2 linked regions of the Prochlorococcus marinus XMU1405 genome follow. The protein of the gene in region 1 interacts with the protein of each later gene in a pairwise test. Links are inferred from orthologs where the notes say so. Each region holds a gene or a part of one and is shown in the gene's direction. Other genes may lie near its edges. The genes, in order: gyrB and gyrA.

What was found.
Region 2: the proteins of gyrB (region 1) and gyrA interact in binary tests that used the Escherichia coli proteins (3 or more experiments, as listed by UniProt). The link is inferred for Prochlorococcus marinus XMU1405 from one-to-one orthologs.

What each region holds. Positions count from the first base shown.
Region 1 is NZ_JAAORF010000003.1:548,794-559,689, reverse strand. The notes cover bases 431-3,310. They hold gyrB (DNA topoisomerase (ATP-hydrolyzing) subunit B), read left to right. Parts: upstream 431-826; coding sequence 827-2,794; downstream 2,795-3,310. Other genes in these bases: HA148_RS09105 (fluoride efflux transporter FluC), read left to right, coding at 3,124-3,310; HA148_RS09110 (hypothetical protein), read left to right, coding at 2,791-3,120; miaA (tRNA (adenosine(37)-N6)-dimethylallyltransferase MiaA), read right to left, coding at 431-661. Outside these bases: more of miaA, read right to left, coding at 1-430; more of HA148_RS09105, read left to right, coding at 3,311-3,492; HA148_RS09600 (CrcB family protein), read left to right, coding at 3,489-3,818; mgtE (magnesium transporter), read left to right, coding at 3,862-5,268; HA148_RS09095 (RpoD/SigA family RNA polymerase sigma factor), read left to right, coding at 5,367-6,368; HA148_RS09090 (alpha/beta fold hydrolase), read right to left, coding at 6,353-7,267; HA148_RS09085 (carbohydrate kinase family protein), read left to right, coding at 7,357-8,355; tRNA (adenosine(37)-N6)-threonylcarbamoyltransferase complex ATPase subunit type 1 TsaE, read right to left, coding at 8,313-8,750; ahcY (adenosylhomocysteinase), read left to right, coding at 8,802-10,220; HA148_RS09070 (DedA family protein), read left to right, coding at 10,223-10,882; HA148_RS09065 (single-stranded DNA-binding protein), read right to left, coding at 10,879-10,896. UniProt on the Escherichia coli protein: DNA gyrase negatively supercoils closed circular double-stranded DNA in an ATP-dependent manner to maintain chromosomes in an underwound state.
Region 2 is NZ_JAAORF010000002.1:349,718-360,893, forward strand. What follows is about bases 2,640-5,799. They hold gyrA (DNA gyrase subunit A), read left to right. Parts: upstream 2,640-3,000; coding sequence 3,001-5,598; downstream 5,599-5,799. Other genes in these bases: HA148_RS05595 (GuaB3 family IMP dehydrogenase-related protein), read right to left, coding at 2,640-2,822; crtL (lycopene beta cyclase), read left to right, coding at 5,623-5,799. Outside these bases: 16S rRNA (guanine(966)-N(2))-methyltransferase RsmD, read right to left, coding at 1-462; imidazole glycerol phosphate synthase subunit HisH, read right to left, coding at 476-1,093; trxA (thioredoxin), read right to left, coding at 1,105-1,428; more of HA148_RS05595, read right to left, coding at 1,659-2,639; more of crtL, read left to right, coding at 5,800-6,834; HA148_RS05610 (glycoside hydrolase family 57 protein), read right to left, coding at 6,840-8,423; HA148_RS05615 (2-isopropylmalate synthase), read left to right, coding at 8,649-10,289; HA148_RS05620 (hypothetical protein), read left to right, coding at 10,371-10,763; HA148_RS05625 (HDIG domain-containing metalloprotein), read right to left, coding at 10,772-11,176. UniProt on the Escherichia coli protein: A type II topoisomerase that negatively supercoils closed circular double-stranded (ds) DNA in an ATP-dependent manner to maintain chromosomes in an underwound state.

The sequences.
Region 1 (10,896 bases):
TGTTTTTCGTTTCCTCGACAATTCCAGAAAGAAACATATTTTTTGTTCTTTCTAGAATTCTATCTTTTAAATTATCTCTATCTAATCCAAGCTCTAATATTCTCCAGTCAGGTGGAGTTTGAACTTTTTGATTTGAAAAAGGCTTACCTGTTACGTAAAAAACTTCTAAAGCTCTTATTGTTCTAACTTGATCAGCAAAATTGATTTTTTTGGTTAAAGTTGGATCACATTTTTGTAAAAGCTCCCAACATTTTTTCTGACCAAGTTCTTCTAATTGTCTTCTCAAATAATTTTGCGGAGGTACATCTGGTAGAAAAAAACCCTTTGTTATGGAATTAATGTATAGACCACTTCCTCCAACAAGAAAGGGTATTTTGTTTAGTTTTATTTCTCTTTTTATTGATTTTTGAGCAATTGCTTGAAATTGTTTTGCGTTAATTGGATTAATAGGCTCCTCAATATCTATTAAAAAATGCTTTATTTGTTTTTGTTGATTCTTAGAAGGCTTGGCAGTTCCAATATCCATAAATTTATAAATTTGTCTTGAATCGATATTATGTATACGAGTTTTAAAATATTTTGCAATTTCAATAGCTAATTCTGTCTTACCACTGGCTGTGGGTCCTATTAAAAGTATTACGTGAGGTGGATTAGAAGACATATTAATTTATGAAGAAAAATCTATTGGCTATATAATAAAGTGGTTAAATTTTTCATATACTTCGAGCCTTTCTCTTATTGCGGTGGTAAGTTTAATGAAAGAACTTTTAAAAATAATATTTTAAAAATAATATTTTAAAAGTTTATCGTTTTTTTTTTATATTAAATGAGTGAGGACAAAAGATCTAATAAAATCTCAAATGACTACGGTGCGGAACAGATTCAGGTTTTAGAAGGTTTAGAACCAGTTCGTAAACGCCCAGGTATGTATATAGGGTCTACAGGTCCTAAAGGTTTGCATCATTTGGTATATGAAGTTGTTGATAACTCGGTTGATGAAGCACTTGCAGGACATTGTGATCATATTGAAGTAGTTCTTAGAGCAGACGGATCAGCTTCAATTGCTGATAATGGAAGAGGTATCCCAACAGATATTCATCCAAGAACAGGGAAAAGTGCCTTAGAAACTGTGCTGACTGTTCTTCACGCAGGAGGAAAATTCGGAAGTGGTGGCTATAAAGTTTCCGGTGGTTTACATGGAGTAGGAATATCTGTAGTTAATGCTTTAAGTGAATGGGTTAATGTAACTGTTTATAGGGAAGGGAGTGAGTTTAATCAAAGATTTGAAAAAGGTGCATCAAAGGGTGAATTGCAAACTAAAAAGCAGTCTTCAAAACCTTTTAAAAAAGGGACCACAATTTGTTTTAAACCCGATAAAACGATTTTTTCTGGAGGAATCGAGTTTGAATATGCTCTTCTTTCGTCCAGATTAAGAGAATTAGCTTATCTAAATGGTGGTGTAAAAATTGTATTTAGAGATGAGAGAAATCAATTTTCAGATGGTTCGTTCAAAGAAGAAATTTACTTATATCAAGGAGGAATCAAAGAATATGTTCAATATATGAATTCAGAAAAGGAGTCAATTCATCCTGAGATAATTTATGTTGATTCACAGAAAGAAAACGTTTATGTAGAAGCAGCTTTACAATGGTGTTCAGATGTATTTTCAGATAATATTTTAGGATTTGCGAATAATATCAGAACTATTGATGGGGGTACCCATATTGAAGGATTAAAGACAGTTTTAACTAGAACTTTTAATAATTTGGCTAAAAAGAGGGGTAAAAGAAAAGATATTGAAAAAAATTTAGCTGGCGAAAATATTAGAGAGGGGTTAACTGTGGTTTTATCAGTTAAAGTTCCTGATCCAGAATTTGAAGGACAAACAAAAACTAAATTAGGTAATACCGAAGTAAGAGGAATTGTTGATTCTCTTATTGGCGAAGCTCTTACAAAATTTATGGAATTCAATCCTGGAATTTTGGACTTGATTCTTGAAAAAGCAATTCAATCTTTTAATGCAGCAGAAGCTGCAAGAAGGGCTAGAGAATTAGTCAGAAGAAAAAGTGTTCTTGAAAGTTCAACCTTGCCAGGAAAATTAGCTGATTGCAGTTCTAGAGATCCCTCAGAATCAGAAATATATATTGTTGAGGGCGATTCTGCTGGAGGCTCAGCAAAACAAGGCAGAGATCGAAATTTTCAGGCTATTTTGCCTCTTAGGGGTAAGATTCTGAATATCGAAAAAACTGATGATACTAAAATTTACAAAAATACAGAAATTCAATCATTAATAACAGCTTTAGGATTAGGAATTAAAGGTGAAGAGTTTGATGTTAGTTCCTTAAGATATCACAGAGTAGTAATTATGACTGATGCTGATGTTGATGGAGCTCATATTAGAACTTTATTATTAACATTTTTCTATAGATATCAAAGAGAGCTTGTCGAAAAAGGTTATATATATATAGCTTGTCCTCCTCTTTATAAAGTAGAGAGAGGTAAAAATCATAAGTATTGTTATAACGAGAATCAATTAAAGGATACTGTTTTAGGTTTTGGAGAAAATGCAAATTACAATATCCAGAGATTCAAGGGATTAGGTGAGATGATGCCAAAACAATTATGGGATACAACTATGAATCCCGAAACTAGGATGATGAAAAGAGTTGAAATTGAAGATGCACTTGAAGCTGACAGAATTTTTAACATATTAATGGGAGATAAAGTTGCACCTAGAAGAGAATTTATTGAAACTCACAGTAGTAAATTAGATATGGCAACTTTAGATATATGATTAATAATTTTCTCAAGAATTTCTGCTTAATTATTTTCGCACTAATTGCTCCAATAACTTTACCTGCTGGTGGGATTCAGAAAACATTAGATCAAAATAAGTTTTTCAGTAATATAAACGAAATTATATTGACTTCTAATACTTCTCTTTATTCTTTCCCTGAAATTAATTCTAGAGAATTATTAATTATTGATATTGGTACAACTTTATCAGTTTTACGTAATTGGAAAGTTAGCGAAAGTGAAATTTGGGTTAGGGTAGAGTTGGCTTCTAATAAATTATTAGATGATCCTAATAAGATTACAAAAGGCTGGATAAAAATGTAAATTTTGGATATTTCCTCAACAATTATTGTTTTATTTGGGAGTGCTTTTGGATTAATACTAAGGATGTTGATACAAAATAATTTAAAAATTAATACAGGATTTAATATTCAAAATACTTCAATAGTTAATTTCATTTCATCCTTTTTATTGGGAATTCTAGTAGCATTAAATTTTATCAATAATAAAATTTTATTTTTATTTTATACCAGTTTTTTAGGATGTTTTAGTACATTTTCTGCTTTTATATATCAACTATTTCTTTTATTACAAAAGAGAAAATTTATCCGTTTATTTTTTCACTATCTAGAAGTATTATTAATCTCATTTGTATGTTTTTATTTGGGTTATTATTTAATGCATATTATTAAATGAAAATAAAAAGTTTTAGTGGTATTCTTTTTGCCTGTTATATTGGTACATTTTTAAGGGCATTTATAAATAATAGTTTAGTTGTTTCAATCTTTGGATCATTTTTTTTTGGTTTTGTCATTGCAAAAAGATTAAGTTACTCGAGAGAAAAAATTATGTTAAACGGTTTCTTTTCGTCCTTTACATCTTTTAGTGGATTTATATATTTTTTGTACAAAATATTTAATCAAGGAGATTGGATAAAATTTATAATTTCTTTTAATTCAATTATTATCATAAATCTATTTACAATGTATTTTGGGTTTTGGATAAGTAGAAAAATTACTTAAATTTCTTATAATGGTGTTGTTACTTTGACAAGGGATTATATTTATGAATGAAAATAATCTTGAAGCGGTTACATCCTTATCTTCTGACTTAAGTATTAGAGAAAATATTATTATTCAACTTGAAGAATTGCTTGTTGCAGGAAATTATGATGAAGCAAAGTTACTTTTAGAACCTTCACAACCTGTTGATATTGCAGATGCTATTGGAAGCCTTCCTTTAATATTGCAGGCATTAGCATTTCGGTTGTTAAAGAAAAATGAGGCAATTGAGGTGTACGAATATTTAGATCCAATAGTTCAACAAACATTATTAGACAGACTACGTTCAGGAGAAGTTTTAGAAATCGTTGAGAAAATGTCTCCCGATGATAGAGTTCAACTCTTTGACGAATTACCTGCAAAAGTTGTACGAAAATTTTTGTCTGCTCTTAGTCCTGGTGAAAGGAAAGTTACAGCTGAATTACTTGGATATGAACCTGAAACTGCAGGCCGATTAATGACAACTGAATTCATAGATCTTAAAGAGATGCAAACAGCATCTGAGGCTCTTTCTCTAGTCAGAAAAAGAGCTCCATTTACAGAAACAATTTATAGTTTATACGTAACTGATAAAGAAAGACATTTAACGGGTATTCTTTCTTTGAGAGACCTCGTAACTGCTGATCCTTCTAAGCCAATTGGAGATGTTATGACAAAAGATGTAGTTAATATTTCCACGAATACAAATCAAGAAGAGGTCGCTAGAGCAATACAAAGATATGATTTTTTAGCTCTCCCAGTAGTTGATAAAGAAAAAAGACTTGTCGGGATAGTTACTGTAGATGATTTAATTGATGTTATAGAGCAAGAAGCAACAAGAGATATTTATGCCGCTGGGGCAGTTCAATCTGGAGATGAAGATGATTATTTTCAAAGTAGTTTATTTACGATAACTCGAAGAAGAATTCTGTGGTTGTTAATTCTGGTTTTGGCGAATGGTTTGACAACGAGAGTGATAGCGATGAATGATCAAATATTAAAAGAAATAGTTTTGTTGGCTGCATTTATTCCGTTGCTCATAGGAACTGGGGGGAATGTTGGCGCTCAAAGCTCAACAGTTGTTATTAGAGGTTTAAGTACTCAAAAATTGAAATCTCTTGGTGCTATTAAGGCAGTAGTTAAGGAAGCAATAACTGGGGCGCTTTTAGGAGTTTTGATGATGCTGGTAGTATTTCCTTTCGCATGGTGGCAAGGCGAAGGTCCTTTAATAGCCTCTGCGGTAGGAATAAGTTTAATATCCATAACTACCTTAGCTGCAACAACGGGAGCTATTCTTCCTTTGTTGTTTGACAGAATGAGATTGGACCCTGCTTTAATGTCATCTCCTTTTATAACAACTGTCACGGATATTGCAGGAGTATTTATTTATCTAAGTACAGCAAAATGGTTGTTAAGCTTTTCTTTAATATAAACACTAGGTATTTATTCTCATTTTTGTAAATTTGTGGATTTTTTTGTTTAACTTTACATTTCTTAATGGTATTGTTTACAAAACAATAAAAATCTTTCATGTCTTCTGAAACTTTGAGTGAAAATAAATTGGCGTCAATATCAAGTTTAAAAGCTAGTAATGATGTTGATCTTGTAAGATCTTATTTAAGGGACATAGGTAGAGTTCCGCTTTTATCCCACGAGCAAGAAATTACTCTTGGCAGGCAGGTCCAAGAATATATGCAAGTTGAGAGAGCAGAATTAGAAATTATTGAATTAACAGGCGATAAGCCAAGTATTGAGGAATTATCAAATAAATTAAGTTTATCTACTTCAATTATAAAAAAAAGACAAAGAGCTGGACAGAGGGCTAAAGAGAGAATGGTTGCAGCTAATTTAAGGTTGGTAGTAAGTGTTGCAAAAAAATATACTAAAAGAAACATGGAATTATTAGATTTAATTCAAGAGGGAACAATAGGATTAGTTAGAGGAGTTGAAAAGTTTGACCCTGCTAGAGGCTATAAATTTTCAACTTATGCATATTGGTGGATTAGACAAGGTATTACTAGAGCAATAGCTGAAAAAAGTAGGGCAATAAGGCTACCAATTCACATAACTGAAATGTTGAACAAATTAAAAAAAGGTCAAAGAGAGTTAAGTCAAGAAATGTCTAGAACCCCAACAGTAAGTGAACTTGCAAAATACGTAGAGCTTCCCGAAGAAGATGTTAAAGATTTGATGTGCAAAGCTGGACAGCCAGTGAGTTTAGAAACAAAAGTTGGCGATGGTGAAGATACTGTTTTATTAGATTTACTTGCAGGCGGAGAGGATTTGCCTGATGAACAAATAGAGATGGATTGTATGAGGGGCGATCTCCATTCTCTTTTGCATCAATTACCAGATCTGCAATGTAGAGTATTAAGAATGAGATACGGTATGGATGGTGATGAGCCAATGTCTCTTACAGGTATCGGGAGGGTATTAGGAATAAGTAGGGATCGAGTGAGAAATCTAGAGCGAGATGGATTAAGAGGTTTGAGAAGACTTAGTGATAACGTTGAAGCTTATTTTGTTTCCTGAAGAAAGTCACATATTAACTTATTCGTTTCTTCAGGTTCTTCATCGTGAGGACAATGTCCAGCACCTTTAACTATATCTAATCTCTTAATATTATTGAATTTTTTTTTCCATTCTATTGCTTCATTTAATGATTCCCAAGGATCTTTTTCTCCCCAAATTAATTGAATTGGGGTACCGATCTTATCAAATAGATCTGTAGCAAGATAGTCATCAAATAAGTTAATAAAGCCACGAAATGCCTCCTTAGAGTTTTTCCTCTTAGACGGTTTATATAAAATTTCTATTAGTTCTTCATCTATATTTTTTCCTGAAGGGTAAGCTTGTTCAAGTATTTTCTTTATAACTTTTGGATTGGCAGCTCTATTAAATAGAGTATTACTAATTATTCTTTGTCTTACCAACGTTTTTAATAAGGGCCTAAGTAAATTCATCAAAATATCATTTTTTTTCAAGCGTTTATCATCCATAGTTCTTTGTGCACAATCAATCAAAATGACACCTTTACAATTATCTTTGAGGATTTCAGCAGCTTTCAATGCAATAACACCACCAATTGAATTCCCTACCAAGTAAACAGGAGATTTTATTACCTCTGTACAAAATGTTGATATTTGATCACCCCATAAGTCAAATGAATATTTAATTGAGTTTTCTCTATCAGGTTCGTAATTTAATAAAGCACTAGGCTGACTGCTTTGCCCAAATCCTAATAAGTCTATTGCGTAGCAGTTAGAAAATTTACCGAGAAAATCTTGATTATGTCTCCAGTGGTTTTTTGATGCCCCAAATCCGTGAACTAATAATATTTTAATATTTTTTTCAGAAGCAGATTCTTTTGATAAAGACCAAGAAATTTCCCAATTCTTCCACTTCCAAGTTTCGGATTTATTTAAAGACACTATGAATACGCTTTTAATTAAACTTTAATTCAAAAAAAAATTATTCGTTTTTAATAAATTATTCTTAGGTAAGAAAATGCGTTCATTTTATGAAAAAGAAAAAGGTCATATGTGTTGGAGAGGCTTTAATTGACAGAATCAGAAATAAGTCAAATCAAGGATTTACAGATTTTTTGGGTGGTGCGCCGGCTAATGTTGCTTGTGCATTAAGAAAATTAAAAATAGATTCGATATTTATAGGAAGTTTGGGAAGTGATGATTATGGAAAAAAATTGATTATGCAATTTAATGAATTGGACGTTAATTTAGATTTCTTGCAAATAGATAATGATTCATCTACTCGCGTGGTTAATGTCGATAGAGATCAATTTGGAGATCGTTTTTTTTCAGGCTTTGAGAAACGTTCTCATTCATGCTTTGCAGACGAAATTCTAAGCAAGAAATTAATCCAACAAGAAATTCTAAATTTGGAGAAATCTTTTCTAGAAACAAAATATTTGGTTACAGGAACGATATTATTATCATCTTCAATATCAGCAGAGACTATTTTTTTCCTTCTTGAACAGGCTAAAAAATTTGATGTCAAAATAGTTATTGATTTGAATTGGAGAGAGGTGTTTTGGGATCATTCAAGTCTTTCATCAGAAACTAGTAAAGCCGCGAGAGTTGATTTAATCAAGAAATTTTTAAATCATGCAAATGTTTTAAAACTTGCTAAGGAAGAAGCAACTTTGTTTTTTGAAAATGAAAATCCCTTGCTAATTTCTCAACAATTATCTAATAAACCAGATGTAATAATAACTGATGGGAAAAATCCCGTTAGATGGTATGTCAATGGATTGCAGGGAAGTACTGATACTCCTACTTCACAAAAAATTGTTGATACAACTGGCGCAGGCGATGCTTTTCTAGCTGGCTTAATTTCAAAATTAATTTCTTCAGGCTATCCTTCCAATGAACTAGAGATAGAAGATTGCATCAAGTTCGCAAGTGTTTGTGGATTATTAACTTGTCTTGGTGAAGGCGCTATCGAGCAACAGCCATATTATGAGAAGGTTAATAAATTTTTGGGATCTCTTATTTCGTAATGTCTTCCATAATTTTTTGCGTAACTAATTTCTATTTTCCAGAAATTATCAATAACTGGTTCTATTAATTCTGGCCATTCAATAACTAAAATTGCTTGTCTTTGTATTGCCTCTTCTTCTTCTGAAATAAAAACTTCTTTTGCTGAAGAAAAATTTTTTAATCTGTATAAATCTAGGTGTATTAGTGGAATTTTTCCGGAGTTATAGTGATGCGATAAAGCAAATGTAGGGCTTGTAATGTCCTCAGATATTGATAAGCCTCTTGCAATTCCTTGTACAAATGAAGTTTTCCCAGCCCCTATTGGACCCTTTAATAAAACTATTGATTGGGGATTTAATTTTTGTGAGAGTTTTTTCCCTAAATTTAAAGTTTCTTTTAAATTTTCAACAAACACAAAATTGCATAAAAATCATTTATAGTTTAATAGAAAAAGTATTTACTAGATATGGTTATTGCAAACTCAGTTAAAACCTCCACACCAAATTACGTAATTGCTGATATTGCCTTATCAGATTTTGGTCGTAAAGAAATTAAAATTGCAGAAACTGAAATGCCTGGATTAATGGCACTTAGAGATAAATATCAATCTGAAAAGCCACTTAAAGGTGCAAAAATAGCTGGAAGTCTTCATATGACTATTCAGACAGCAGTATTAATAGAAACTCTTGTTGCTCTTGGTGCAGAAGTGAAATGGGCTTCATGTAATATTTTTTCAACTCAAGATCATGCGGCTGCAGCAATAGCAGATCAAGGAATTTCTGTTTACGCAAAAAAAGGTGAGACTCTTGATGAATATTGGCAATATACCCACTATATACTCGATTGGGGTTCAGACTCTCCAAATATGATCCTTGATGATGGGGGAGATGCAACTGGCTTATTGATACTCGGAAGTAAAGCAGAAAAAGATTTATCAGTTTTAAATAATCCCAGTAATGAAGAAGAAATTGCTTTATTCAATTCTATTAAGTCTAAGTTGGAAACCGATAGTGACTTCTATTCTAGAATTAAGGGTAATATTGTTGGTGTTACTGAAGAAACTACAACAGGAGTTGCAAGACTTTATCAACTTCAAAAACAAAATGCTTTACCTTTCCCTGCTATCAACGTTAATGATTCAGTAACTAAGAGCAAATTTGATAATTTATATGGCTGCCGAGAATCTCTAGTTGACAGCATAAAGCGTGCTACTGATGTGATGATTGCTGGGAAAGTTGCTTTAGTAATGGGTTTTGGAGATGTAGGTAAAGGTTCAGCACAGTCTCTAAGAGGACTTGGTGCAATTGTAAAAGTTGCTGAAGTTGATCCAATTTGTGCTCTTCAAGCGGCAATGGAAGGTTTTAGCGTTGTTACATTAGACGATGTTGTGGAAGATATAGATATATTTGTTACAGCAACTGGGAATTATCAGGTAATAACAAATGAAAATCTTGTCAAGATGAAAGATGAGGCCATAGTCTGCAATATTGGGCATTTCGATAATGAAATTGATGTGGCTTCATTGAAAGATTATCCATGGGAAAATATTAAGCCGCAGGTTGATCACATAACTTTACCGAGTGGCAATAAAATAATTCTTTTAGCCGAGGGAAGATTAGTTAACTTAGGTTGTGCAACTGGACATCCAAGTTTTGTTATGAGTAACTCTTTTACTAATCAAGTATTAGCTCAAATTGAACTTTTCAATAAGTCTGAAAAATATGCAAAAGAGGTTTATGTTTTACCAAAACATTTGGATGAGATGGTAGCTAGATTACATCTTGATAAAATTGGTGCAAAATTAACAAAATTAACTAAGGAACAAGCTGATTATATTAATGTCTCTGTTGAAGGACCTTATAAACCAGAGCTTTATAGATACTAAGGTTGACTTTAATTTTTGTGAATTTTCTTAATTCAATTCCGGACTATATTAGTTTGGCTGTTGAAAAGAATTCCACAATTGCATACCTTACTATTTGTTTGGCTATGTTTTTAGAAAATATAATACCTCCAATTCCTTCGGAAATAATCATGCCATTAGGAGGATTTTTCGTTTATCAACAAAAATTAAATTTCTATATTTTAGTTTTTTGGGGATTACTTGGAACAATTTTAGGATCATTGCCTTGGTATTACTTAGGAAGATTAGTAAATGAAAAAAGACTTTCAAATTTTCTAGATAAAAAAGGAAAATATCTTGGTATTTCTTCTAATGATTTAAGTAAAAGTAAAAGGTGGTTTGATAAATACGGTGTTTCTTTAGTTTTTTGGGGCCGATTAGTACCAGGTATAAGAACTTTAATTTCAGTTCCCGCAGGCGTAGAACTTATGCCATTAAGAAAATTTTTGATTTGGACTACATTTGGGAGCTTGTTATGGGTAGCACTTCTTACTTATGCAGGTTTTTTATTTGGTGAAAATTATTTAATCATTGAAACTTACTTAGATCAAATCAAATATGTTGTAAAGCCTATTTTAATTTTAATTTTCTTTTCTTTTTTTATAAGAATACTTATTAGATTTTTAAAAAAAAATAGAGCTTAAAATGGGATTTCACT
Region 2 (11,176 bases), on another replicon or contig:
AAAATTACAATTAAATATTTGATTTAAAACTAATTCGTGAAAATTAGCATCATATGGAGGATCTAGATAAACAAAATCAAATTTAAATTTTGTTAAATCAAAAATTCTTGATGATAAGTTTCTCTCGTGATTTGGTTTTGTCCAGTTCAAAACGTCTTTACAAATAACATCAATATCGTTTTTCCTATTGTTTATATCCTGCAAAGAGAGTAAATTTTTTAAGCAAATTTTTGAGTTGTTTTTGTTTTTTTCAATTGCAATTATTTTTCTTGCACCATGATTATATGCCTCACAAGATATCGATCCTGTTCCACTAAATAAATCTAACCAGTTACTATTTTCAACCCTTTTATTTAGTATATTAAATAAAGCCTCTCTAACTCTTAATGTTGTAGGTCTCGTATAAATATTATTTGGGCTTTGGAGTCTTTTACCTCCTATTAATCTTAAGTTAGATTTCATCAGTAATTATGTGCTATTTAATATTACTAAGCCACCTTCTCAAAAGTTTTTCTCCAGTTTTACCAGATTTTTCCGGATGAAATTGACAAGCCAATAAATTATCATGCTCAATCATTGCAGTTAATTTTTCGGAACCATAATTTACCTGAGCTGCAATAATATTTAAGTCGTCTGGGATTGCATGATAGGAATGTACAAAATAGACCCAATTATTTAATTCTTTAAGCTCTAGTAAAGTATTTGGTTTTGTAGATAAAAGTTGGCACCAACCCATATGTGGGATTCTTTGGTTAACAATATTAGGTATTTTTTGTATTTTTCCTTTTAAAATTCCCAGACCTTGAACTTTTCCTTCATCGCTTGATTCAAAAAGGAGTTGGAGACCTAAACAAATCCCCAAAAAAGACTTCCCGCTTATGATCCATTTTTTTAAATCACTTATCAAATCAGTATTTATAAGATTATTCATTGCAGGATCAAAGGCTCCAACCCCAGGAAGTATTATCGCCTTACAAAGATTGGACTCATTAAAGTTTTTAATTAATATTATTTCTTCTCCAAGACTTTCTAGAGATTTTGTTACGGAATGAATGTTACCCATCCCATAATCTATAAGTCCAATTTTGTGCAAAGTTTTTTATTCTATAAATGCTTAGTTAAAGTGCTCGCAAGAGTTGCTTTTGGCACAGCACCAACAACAGTATCAACCTTTTGACCACCTTTAAAGATCATTAATGTAGGAATACTTCTAATTCCGTATTGACTGGCAACATTCGGATTTTCATCTGTATTTAATTTAAAAACTTTAATTTTCCCTTCAAAGTCTTTTGAGATTTCCTCTACAACTGGTGCAACCATCCTACATGGACCACACCATGGTGCCCAAAAATCAACCAATACTGGTAGATCACTTTGAAGTACATCCTTGTCAAATGAAGAGTCAGTTACGGCTGGAGCTGATGACATAATTTAAGTATTCCTTTTTGAAAATTTAGCAGGCAATTCTTTTAAGTGATGATTTCATTACAGATAAAATAATATAAGTAACAAAATATCTAAAAAAGCCCGATTAATCGGGCGATTTAGTGTGTGAGGAGTATGGGGTTTCCCCCATCATTTCATAATAACTCCTAATTAGATAATTGTTCAATTTAATGTTTAATTCTCTAAGTTTTTATAATACTGGTCTAAATGAACTACTTACCCATTCCAAGCTGCTGAGCTTTTTGATAAACCTTACCTTCTGTAAGAAGCGATGGTGCGATAACTATTTCAACTTCATGCATTTCTTTTATGTTTTTAGCCCCAAGAGTACTCATTGATGTTCTAATGGCCCCTAATAAGTTATGTGTCCCATCATCAAGTAGAGCTGGGCCTTTAATTATCCTTTCTAACGATCCTGTAGAACCAACTTCAATTCTTGTACCCCTTGGTAATACAGGACTTGGAGTTGCCATGCCCCAGTGAAATCCTTTACCTGGAGCATTTGAGGATTTAGCTATTGGTGATCCAATCATTACAGAATCTGCACCACACGCTAAACATTTACAAATATCTCCGCCCGTAACAATTCCCCCATCACCAATAATAGGAATATAACGACCACTTTCTTTAAAGTAATCATTCCTTGCAGTACTACAATCAGCTATTGCGGTAGCTTGAGGGATTCCAATTCCTAATACACCTCTTGAAGTACATGCCGCTCCAGGTCCTATACCAACCATTAAACCTGCAACTCCAGCATTCATAAGAAGTTTGGCAACTTCATAAGTGACACAATTACCCGCTACGACTGGGACATTCATAGATTGGCAGAGATCTTTAATATTTAATGTTTCCTTACCTTCCATACCAAGATGTTCGGTTGAAACAACTGTTCCTTGAAGGAAAAATAAATCTATTTTGGAATTATTAAGTGTTTCTTTGTACTTAATAGCAGCTTGAGGAGTTCCACTAAAAGCTGCGATGCCACCTCTTTCTTTGACCTCATTTATTCTTTGTAAAATCAATTCTTCCTTAACTGGTTCACTGTATATCTTCTGCATTAATGGAACAAAATCATTCTTCCCTACTGATGCTATTTGATTCAGTATTACATCAGGGTTTTCATATCGGGCTTGTATCCCCTCCATATTAATAACACCTAAGGAGCCTAATTTTGTAAGTTCTACAGCTGTATTGACATCCACAACGCTGTCCATAGCACTAGCTACTATAGGAACTTCTCTCTTAAAATCACCTATTGACCAGGAAGGATCAGTCAATTCGTAATCAAGTGTTCTTTTACCAGGGACTAAAGCTATTTCATCGATGCCATAAGCCCTTCTGACGTTTTTATTTAAGCCAAGTTCAATATTCAAGGAATTATTTATTATTCTGATTAAATTAACAACTAAAGGGGTAATAAGCCAAGGTTTATTTAAAAACAACAGGTTTTATTTTGATTTGTGTGTAAATGTGAGTATTTGGGAATTAAATAAATCTTTTTTTTTATTCATTATGACAATCAGCGATTATTATTAAGAAAAGTATTTTTGTATGTCTGATAATCTAGATTCCGATAATTCAGGGTTAAGCGAAGATAAGGACCGAATTATTCAGACTGACTTAAGAAATGAGATGTCGCGCTCTTACCTAGAGTATGCAATGAGCGTTATTGTTGGTCGTGCTCTTCCAGATGCGAGGGACGGATTAAAACCTGTTCATAGAAGAATTCTTTATGCAATGTATGAACTTGGTTTAACCAGCGGTAGGCCATACAGAAAATGTGCAAGAGTTGTTGGAGAAGTACTAGGTAAATACCACCCTCATGGCGATACTGCTGTTTATGATGCTTTGGTTAGGATGGCTCAGGATTTCTCTATGAGGATGCCACTTATAGATGGCCATGGAAACTTTGGTTCTGTTGATAACGACCCTCCAGCAGCAATGAGATATACAGAATCTCGTTTACAGTCTCTTACAGATGAAAGTTTATTAGAGGATATTGAATCTGAAACTGTAGATTTCGCCGATAATTTTGACGGTTCCCAGCAAGAACCAACAGTTTTACCTGCTAGGATTCCTCAACTACTACTAAATGGATCATCTGGAATAGCAGTAGGAATGGCGACTAATATTCCACCTCATAACTTAGGAGAATTAATTAGTGGTCTTAAATCAATCATCAATAACCCTTCGATTCAAGATAGAGAACTTTTTGAAATAATTAAGGGTCCTGATTTTCCCACAGGTGGTCAAATCTTAGGCAGAGATGGTATCAGAGAAACTTTCAAGACAGGGAGAGGTTCAATAACCATGAGAGGTGTGGCAAATATTGAGCAAATTAAATCCAGTGGTAGAGCAGAAAAAGATGCAGTAATAATTACAGAGCTTCCATTTCAAACTAATAAAGCGGCATTGATAGAGAGAATTGCTGACTTGGTTAATGAAAAAAAATTAGAAGGTATTTCTGATATTAGAGATGAAAGTGATCGAGATGGGATGAGGATTGTTATTGAACTAAAAAGAGATGCCTACCCACAAGTAGTTTTAAATAATTTATTTAAGTTAACACCTCTACAAAATAACTTTAGTGCAAATATCCTTGCTTTAGTAAAAGGAGAGCCCACAACACTTTCACTCAGGAAAATGTTAGACGTTTTTCTAGATTTTAGGGTTGAGACAATAAGGAGAAGAACAGCATTTTTATTAAAAAAGGCAGAAGAAAGAGATCATATTGTAAAGGGTCTTTTATTGGCCTTAGATGCTATGGATCAAATTATAAATCTAATAAGATCAGCGAAAGATTCAATATCAGCTCGAGAAAAACTACAAAACGACCATAAATTATCTTCCATACAGGCAGATGCAATTCTACAAATGCAGTTAAGAAGATTAACAGCACTTGAAGCAGATAAAATCAAAGGGGAACATAATGAGTTAACCCGAAAAATCAATCTATATCAGCAAATATTAAATAGTAAAGAAAGAATTTTTGAAATTATTCTTGAAGAACTTAATAAAATCGATGAAAGGTTCTCTTCTCCTAGGAAAACAGAAATACTAGATTTAGGCGGCGGATTAGATGATATTGATCTCATAGCAAATGATAGATCCGTAGTTCTATTAACTGAAGCAGGTTATTTGAAAAGAATGCCTGTTAATGATTTCGAATCTACCAGTCGTGGTTCAAGGGGTAAAGCTGGCACAAAAACCAAAGAAGATGATGACGTGAAATTATTTATAAGCTGTAACGATCATGATACTCTTTTGCTTTTCAGTGATAAAGGAGTAGCTTATGCTCTCCCTGCCTATAGGGTTCCTATGAGTAGCAGAACAGCAAAAGGGACTCCATCAGTTCAACTTCTCCCAATTCCAAGAGAAGAAAAAATAACTTCACTAGTTGCTGTGGATTCTTTTGTTGACGATCGTTATTTATTAATGCTAACCAAATCTGGCTTTATAAAAAGAACTGCACTTTCTGCTTTCTCAAAAATTCGTTCAAATGGACTAATAGCAATTAATCTTGAAGATGGAGACGCCCTAACCTGGGTCAGATTATCAAAAGAAGGTGATAGTGTTTTAATTGGATCTAAAACAGGAATGGCGATTCATTTCAGACTAGATATTAATGAATTAAGACCACTTGGCAGAACAGCAAGAGGGGTTAAATCAATGAACTTGAGAGAAGGAGACAATCTAGTTTCTATGGATGTTTTAACATCTAATTTGGTTGATCAATTGGCTAAAATTGAAGATCTTACTGATGATCTTGAAGATAATGTTGAGGAAAACTCTTCAGATGGACCATGGGTATTAATAGCCAGTGCATTTGGACTAGGAAAGAGAGTACCTGTAGCTCAGTTTAGATTACAAAAAAGAGCAGGCATGGGTTTGAGAGCAATTAAATTTAGAATTAACGATGATCAGCTAGTTTGTTTGAAGGTCCTTGGTGAGGGAGAAGAATTGCTACTTGTGACCGAAAAAGGGGTAATAGTAAGAACAAACGCTGATAAAATCTCTCAGCAATCTAGGGCAGCTACAGGAGTAAAATTACAAAGATTAGATGACGGTGATCATTTGTCTGAAGTAGTATTGGTACCTCATGAACAAATACAGGAAGAAGACCAACCTAGCACAGTTGAACAAAATTAAAAGCCTTATGGTTATCTAAATAATATGGAAATACTTGATATTTTAATTTTAGGTTCAGGTCCTGCAGCATTATGTTTAGCTTCAGAATTAGCCAAGGAGGATCTAAATATTAAGGGAATATCAACAAAATCTCCAAATGAAAAATGGGAGAATACATATGGTATCTGGGCATCTGAATTAGAAGAATTAGGGTTAGAGTCCTTGTTGTCACACCGATGGTGTAAAACAGTTAGTTTTTTTGGAGATGGGGAAAATAAAAAAGGGGATACTCCAACAAAACACAATTATGATTATGGTTTAATAAATCAAGAAGCCTTTCAAAATGAGCTTTTAAAAAAATGTAAAGGTATTGAATGGTTAAATGAAACAGCAAAAGACATTAAAGAAAAAAATAAACTATCTGAGGTAATTTGTTTTTCAGGTCTCAAAATAAAGGCGAGACTAGTTATTGACGCAAGTGGTCATAAAAGTAGTTTTATCAAAAGACCAGTTCAAAAGGAAATCGCTCAACAAGCCGCTTACGGAATTGTAGGTAAATTTACATCACCACCTGTCAATAAAGAACAATTTGTTCTAATGGATTTTCGTCCAAATCATTTAAACAATGAAGAAAAGTTATCATCTCCCTCCTTTCTTTATGCAATGGATCTTGGCAACGAGACTTTTTTTGTTGAAGAAACTTCATTAGCTAGTTATCCTGCATTATCCCAAGAAAATCTTAAAAAAAGACTTTATAAAAGACTTAATAGTAAGGGTATTGAGGTAAGTGAAATTTTTCATGAAGAGAATTGCCTTTTCCCTATGAATTTACCCCTTCCATTTAAAAAACAATTTGTACTTGGTTTCGGAGGGTCTGCAAGTATGGTTCATCCTGCATCAGGATACATGGTTGGATCTTTATTAAGAAGGGCTCCACTTCTTGCACAAAAATTAGCAATCTTTTTAAAAGAACCTCATTTAAGTTCACTAGAGTTAGCTTCAAAAGGTTGGGAAATCCTATGGCCTTACGAGTTAACACAAAGGCATAAACTTTACCAATATGGTCTAAGAAGATTGATGAGTTTTGACGAAAGTAGATTAAGAAGCTTTTTCTCAAATTTCTTTAGATTATCAACCAATGAATGGGTAGGTTTTCTTACTAATACACTTCCACTTCCAAAACTAATTTACGTGATGAGTAAGATGTTTATAAATTCACCTCTAAAAGTAAAACTAGGAATGCTCAAGTTAAATTAATATTTTTATTTTCGCCAATCATCAATATTGATATCTGGGAAAACTTTATCTTCTTCCTCAATATCTTCAAGAAATTTTAAATTAATATTTGAATGATTTTTAATCATTTCAACTATTTTCCAGAACCTGAACAAATGTCTTTCTATCCTCTCTTTTGCAAGCTCAGTTGTAGTTCCAGCTCTTAGTATAAAACTCCAATCAGAGGACTCAGAGAGAAGTAATTCTCTTGCTGCTTGTTTGAAAAGTCTTGGAGATAAGTCATTATTAAAATTTTTCGAGCATAACTCAACAAAAGTTGACCCTGCTTGAGTGATTTCCGGAACAATCCACGCATTTGCATCATTAATCCAATAGTTATGGTAACCTCCTTGTCCCCAGCTTGATGGTGATGGATCGCAAATCTGAAGATTTGGCTTTTGAATTAAGAATTCTTTTAAATTTGTAAGCTTAATTGAATATTTAGTAGAGTTTTTTAAAATATTTTCAATGAAAAAAGGTCCTTCATACCACCAATGACCAAATAACTCTGCATCGAATGGAGCTACCAATAAGGGCTTAAAGGAAGAGGATAATGTTAATTTTTCTAATTGCTTGGACCTCGCGAGAAGATAAGAATCAGCATGTTCTGCAACCTTCTTTTTGGCTTCATTTTCTAAGTAAAACTCCTTTTCCCCTAATGGCACCTTATCATCTGTAATCTTATGAAACTTCAATCCCAAAGGTCTTTTAGTTGAGATACCTTTCTTTTGGAGTTTGGAGACAGGTAATTCCCATCCCAAATCTTTATGAAATTCCCGATAAACTTTGTCTCCCGGGAAACCGTCTTTTGAAGACCATACGGGTAAAGTTGACTCATTATCTCTTCCAAAGAAGGCAACTCCTTTTTTCGAGCATATTGGAGCGTACACGCCATACCTAGGCCTTGGTGTAGCGTTTAGAATACCGTGACCATCTAAGATTGCATATCTAATTCCGGAATTAAATAACATTTCATCTAAATTCTCATAATATGCACATTCAGGTAACCAAATACCTAAAGGCATAGTTCCAAAAATATTTTCATGATTCCTTATGGCAGTATTGATTTGTCCTTTAACAGTCTCTGGATTCTCCCTTAATATTGGCAAATATCCGTGTGTGGCAGCACAAGTAAGAATATCCAAATTACCAGATTTATTTAAAACTCTAAACTTTTCAATTAAATTTCCAGAACAATTTTGCCAATATAAGTATTTGTTATTAAGGTTATTCAATAAAAATCCAGAGGCATTTTTTTCTTCTTTTGGCAGTTCTTTTAAGAAATCTTTTCTTGTTTCAATCCAACTTGGGAATGTTTCTTGAATTTTTTTATTATTTAGAAGTGATAATAATGTCGGAGACAAACTAATAGTAAGTTTGGTATTTAAAGGATTTTCATTTTTAGAGGATTCTATTGATTGAAGTAGTGGTATGTAACATTCCAAAATCGCCTGAAATAACCAATCCTCTTCTAGGGAGTTTTTTTCATTTTTTCTGACATAAGGTAGATGAGCATGTAAAACTATCGCTAACTGTCCTAAAACATTATTTTTAGAGTATTGCCCATTCATACTTTTTAAATTTATGCCTATGGTTCTACAAAAAATCGAAATTATTTTTTATAAAAAGAAGGTTTTAATCATAAAAGAATACTTTAAAAATTAAAGTATTTGATTTTTTTTTTCAGAATTTTAACCAATATTATTTAAGTTATAAACTTTCATCAAATTTTTTTTGAACACAATCTAGTCAAAATTTTTTAATTAGCTTAATATAAGCTTAGGTTATTCCTTCTGATGTCAAAAGATCCTGGAAGAATTTTGATCTTTGATACAACTCTCCGAGATGGAGAGCAATCTCCTGGTGCCAGTTTAAATCTCGAAGAAAAACTTGCTATCGCCCATCAATTAGCAAGACTAGGAGTAGATGTAATTGAAGCTGGATTCCCTTTCGCAAGTCCAGGAGATTTTAAAGCTGTTAATAAAATTGCTAATGCCGTAGGGAAAGAAAATGGACCTATAATTTGCGGTTTAGCTAGAGCATCTAAAGGAGATATAAAAGCATGTTACGAAGCAGTAAGTCCAGCTCCGAAAAGAAGGATACATACTTTTATTGCGACTAGTGATATTCACCTTAAACATAAACTTAAAAAATCCAGAAAAGATGTTCTTCAAATAGTTCCAGAAATGGTTAATTATGCAAAATCCTTAGTAGATGATATTGAGTTTTCTTGTGAAGATGCCTCAAGAAGTGATCCTGAATTTTTATACGAAGTGATTCAACTAGCAATTACTGCAGGAGCGACAACAATAAACATCCCTGATACTGTTGGATTTACAACTCCTAGTGAATTTGGCAAACTAATTACCGATATAAATAAAAATGTTCCAAATATTGATGAGGCAGTAATTTCGGTTCATGGGCATAATGATTTAGGTTTAGCAGTAGCTAATTTTCTTGAAGCAGTAAAAAATGGAGCAAGACAACTAGAATGTACTATTAACGGAATTGGTGAAAGAGCCGGAAATGCCTCTCTAGAAGAATTAGTAATGGCACTTCATGTTCGGAAAAGTTTTTTTAATAGTTTTTTCAAAAGAAATCCTAATTCACCAACGCCTCTTACTGCCATAAGAACCGAAGAAATAACAAAAACCTCTAGGCTTGTTTCCAACCTAACTGGAATGACTGTACAACCAAATAAAGCAATTGTGGGAGCTAATGCTTTTGCACATGAGTCAGGCATTCATCAAGATGGGGTTTTAAAAAATAGACTAACTTACGAAATTATCGATGCACAAACTGTTGGTTTGAGTGATAACAAAATATCTTTGGGGAAACTTAGTGGAAGAAGTGCAGTAAGAGCAAGATTAGAAGAGATGGGATATGACTTGAGCCGAGAAGATTTAAATGATGCTTTTGCTCGTTTTAAGGATTTAGCTGACAGGAAAAGAGAAATTACTGATAGAGACTTAGAGGCAATTGTAAGTGAACAAGTTCAGCTCCCAGAAGCTAAATTTCAATTAAGTCTTGTTCAAGTAAGTTGCGGTAACGCATCTAAACCTACTGCCACCATTTCGCTTCTAAACACAGAAGATAATACTGAGGATACTGCTGTATCAATAGGTACTGGACCCGTTGATGCCGTATGCGAGGCTTTAAATAAATTAGCTAAAGTTCCTAATGAATTAATTGAATTTTCTGTTAAGTCGGTAACAGAGGGAATTGACGCTTTGGGCGAAGTAACAATAAGAATAAGGAGGGATAATAAAATATATTCTGGTCATTCTGCGGATACAGATGTTGTAGTTGCGGCAGCGAATGCTTACGTTAATGCTTTAAATAGGCTAGTGTTTTCTGAGAAAAAAAATTCAATTCACCCACAATATGATAATTTAGAAAATTCGAATAACACATTTCTATCCAAACACTCAGATTAAAGTATTTTTTAGGAATATTAAGTAGCATTAAAAATTGTCTCTTAATATTGTAGATTAATCTCATAGCTAAAGCAGTTAATAATGAGAGAAAGGTTACTAGGATATTGGTCACTTTCATGGGTTGGGTTAATCAGTAATATAATTGCACTTCCAATAATTGCTCTAATTATTAGTTATGGGCCTCCACTAAAAGTTGCGAATATAACTCTTGCCATAAGTCTTGGTTGGCCTGCGGCGATCGTTGGAATAGTTTCTTCAGCAGCTCTTTTAGCAGAGAGAAAATGGGGAGTAACTTTAACTTTAGTATCTCTATCAATGGTAATTTCTGGTACAGGTCCTTATTCAGTAGTGAGACTCATAACTCTTAAAGATATTTTTGGAATTGGTGGGTTTACTCTTTTAACAACATTATTAAGTACATTAGCTCTTATATATTGGTGTAATCCAAAACATCGAAGAAGTATTAGGCTCTAAAATTAAAATTAAGAAAAAGTATTATTCTTACTGGTTGGATACTGAATTCTTCTATGTCTAATTCTTTTCCACACATTCAAAAATGCCCTTTTTATTAGAAAAATTTCTCCTTTCGATAAATTACTATCATCTAATTGACCATCTTTTTGACGCGAGTAGATAATATTAGATATTGTTTCCAAAGCTTCTTCATCAGATGCGTTAATATTCATAGCTCTTAGTGCTGCTTCACATCCATCTGCAAGCATTAAAACAGCTGTTTCTTTTGACTGAGGAATAGGGCCTTTATATCTAAAATAATATTCATTTATGTCGAGATCTTTTTCTTTAGCTTTTTGAAAAAAATATCCCATCTTTAGAGTACCTTGATGTTCGGGGATAAAATTAGCTATCAGTTTAGGTAATCTATTTTT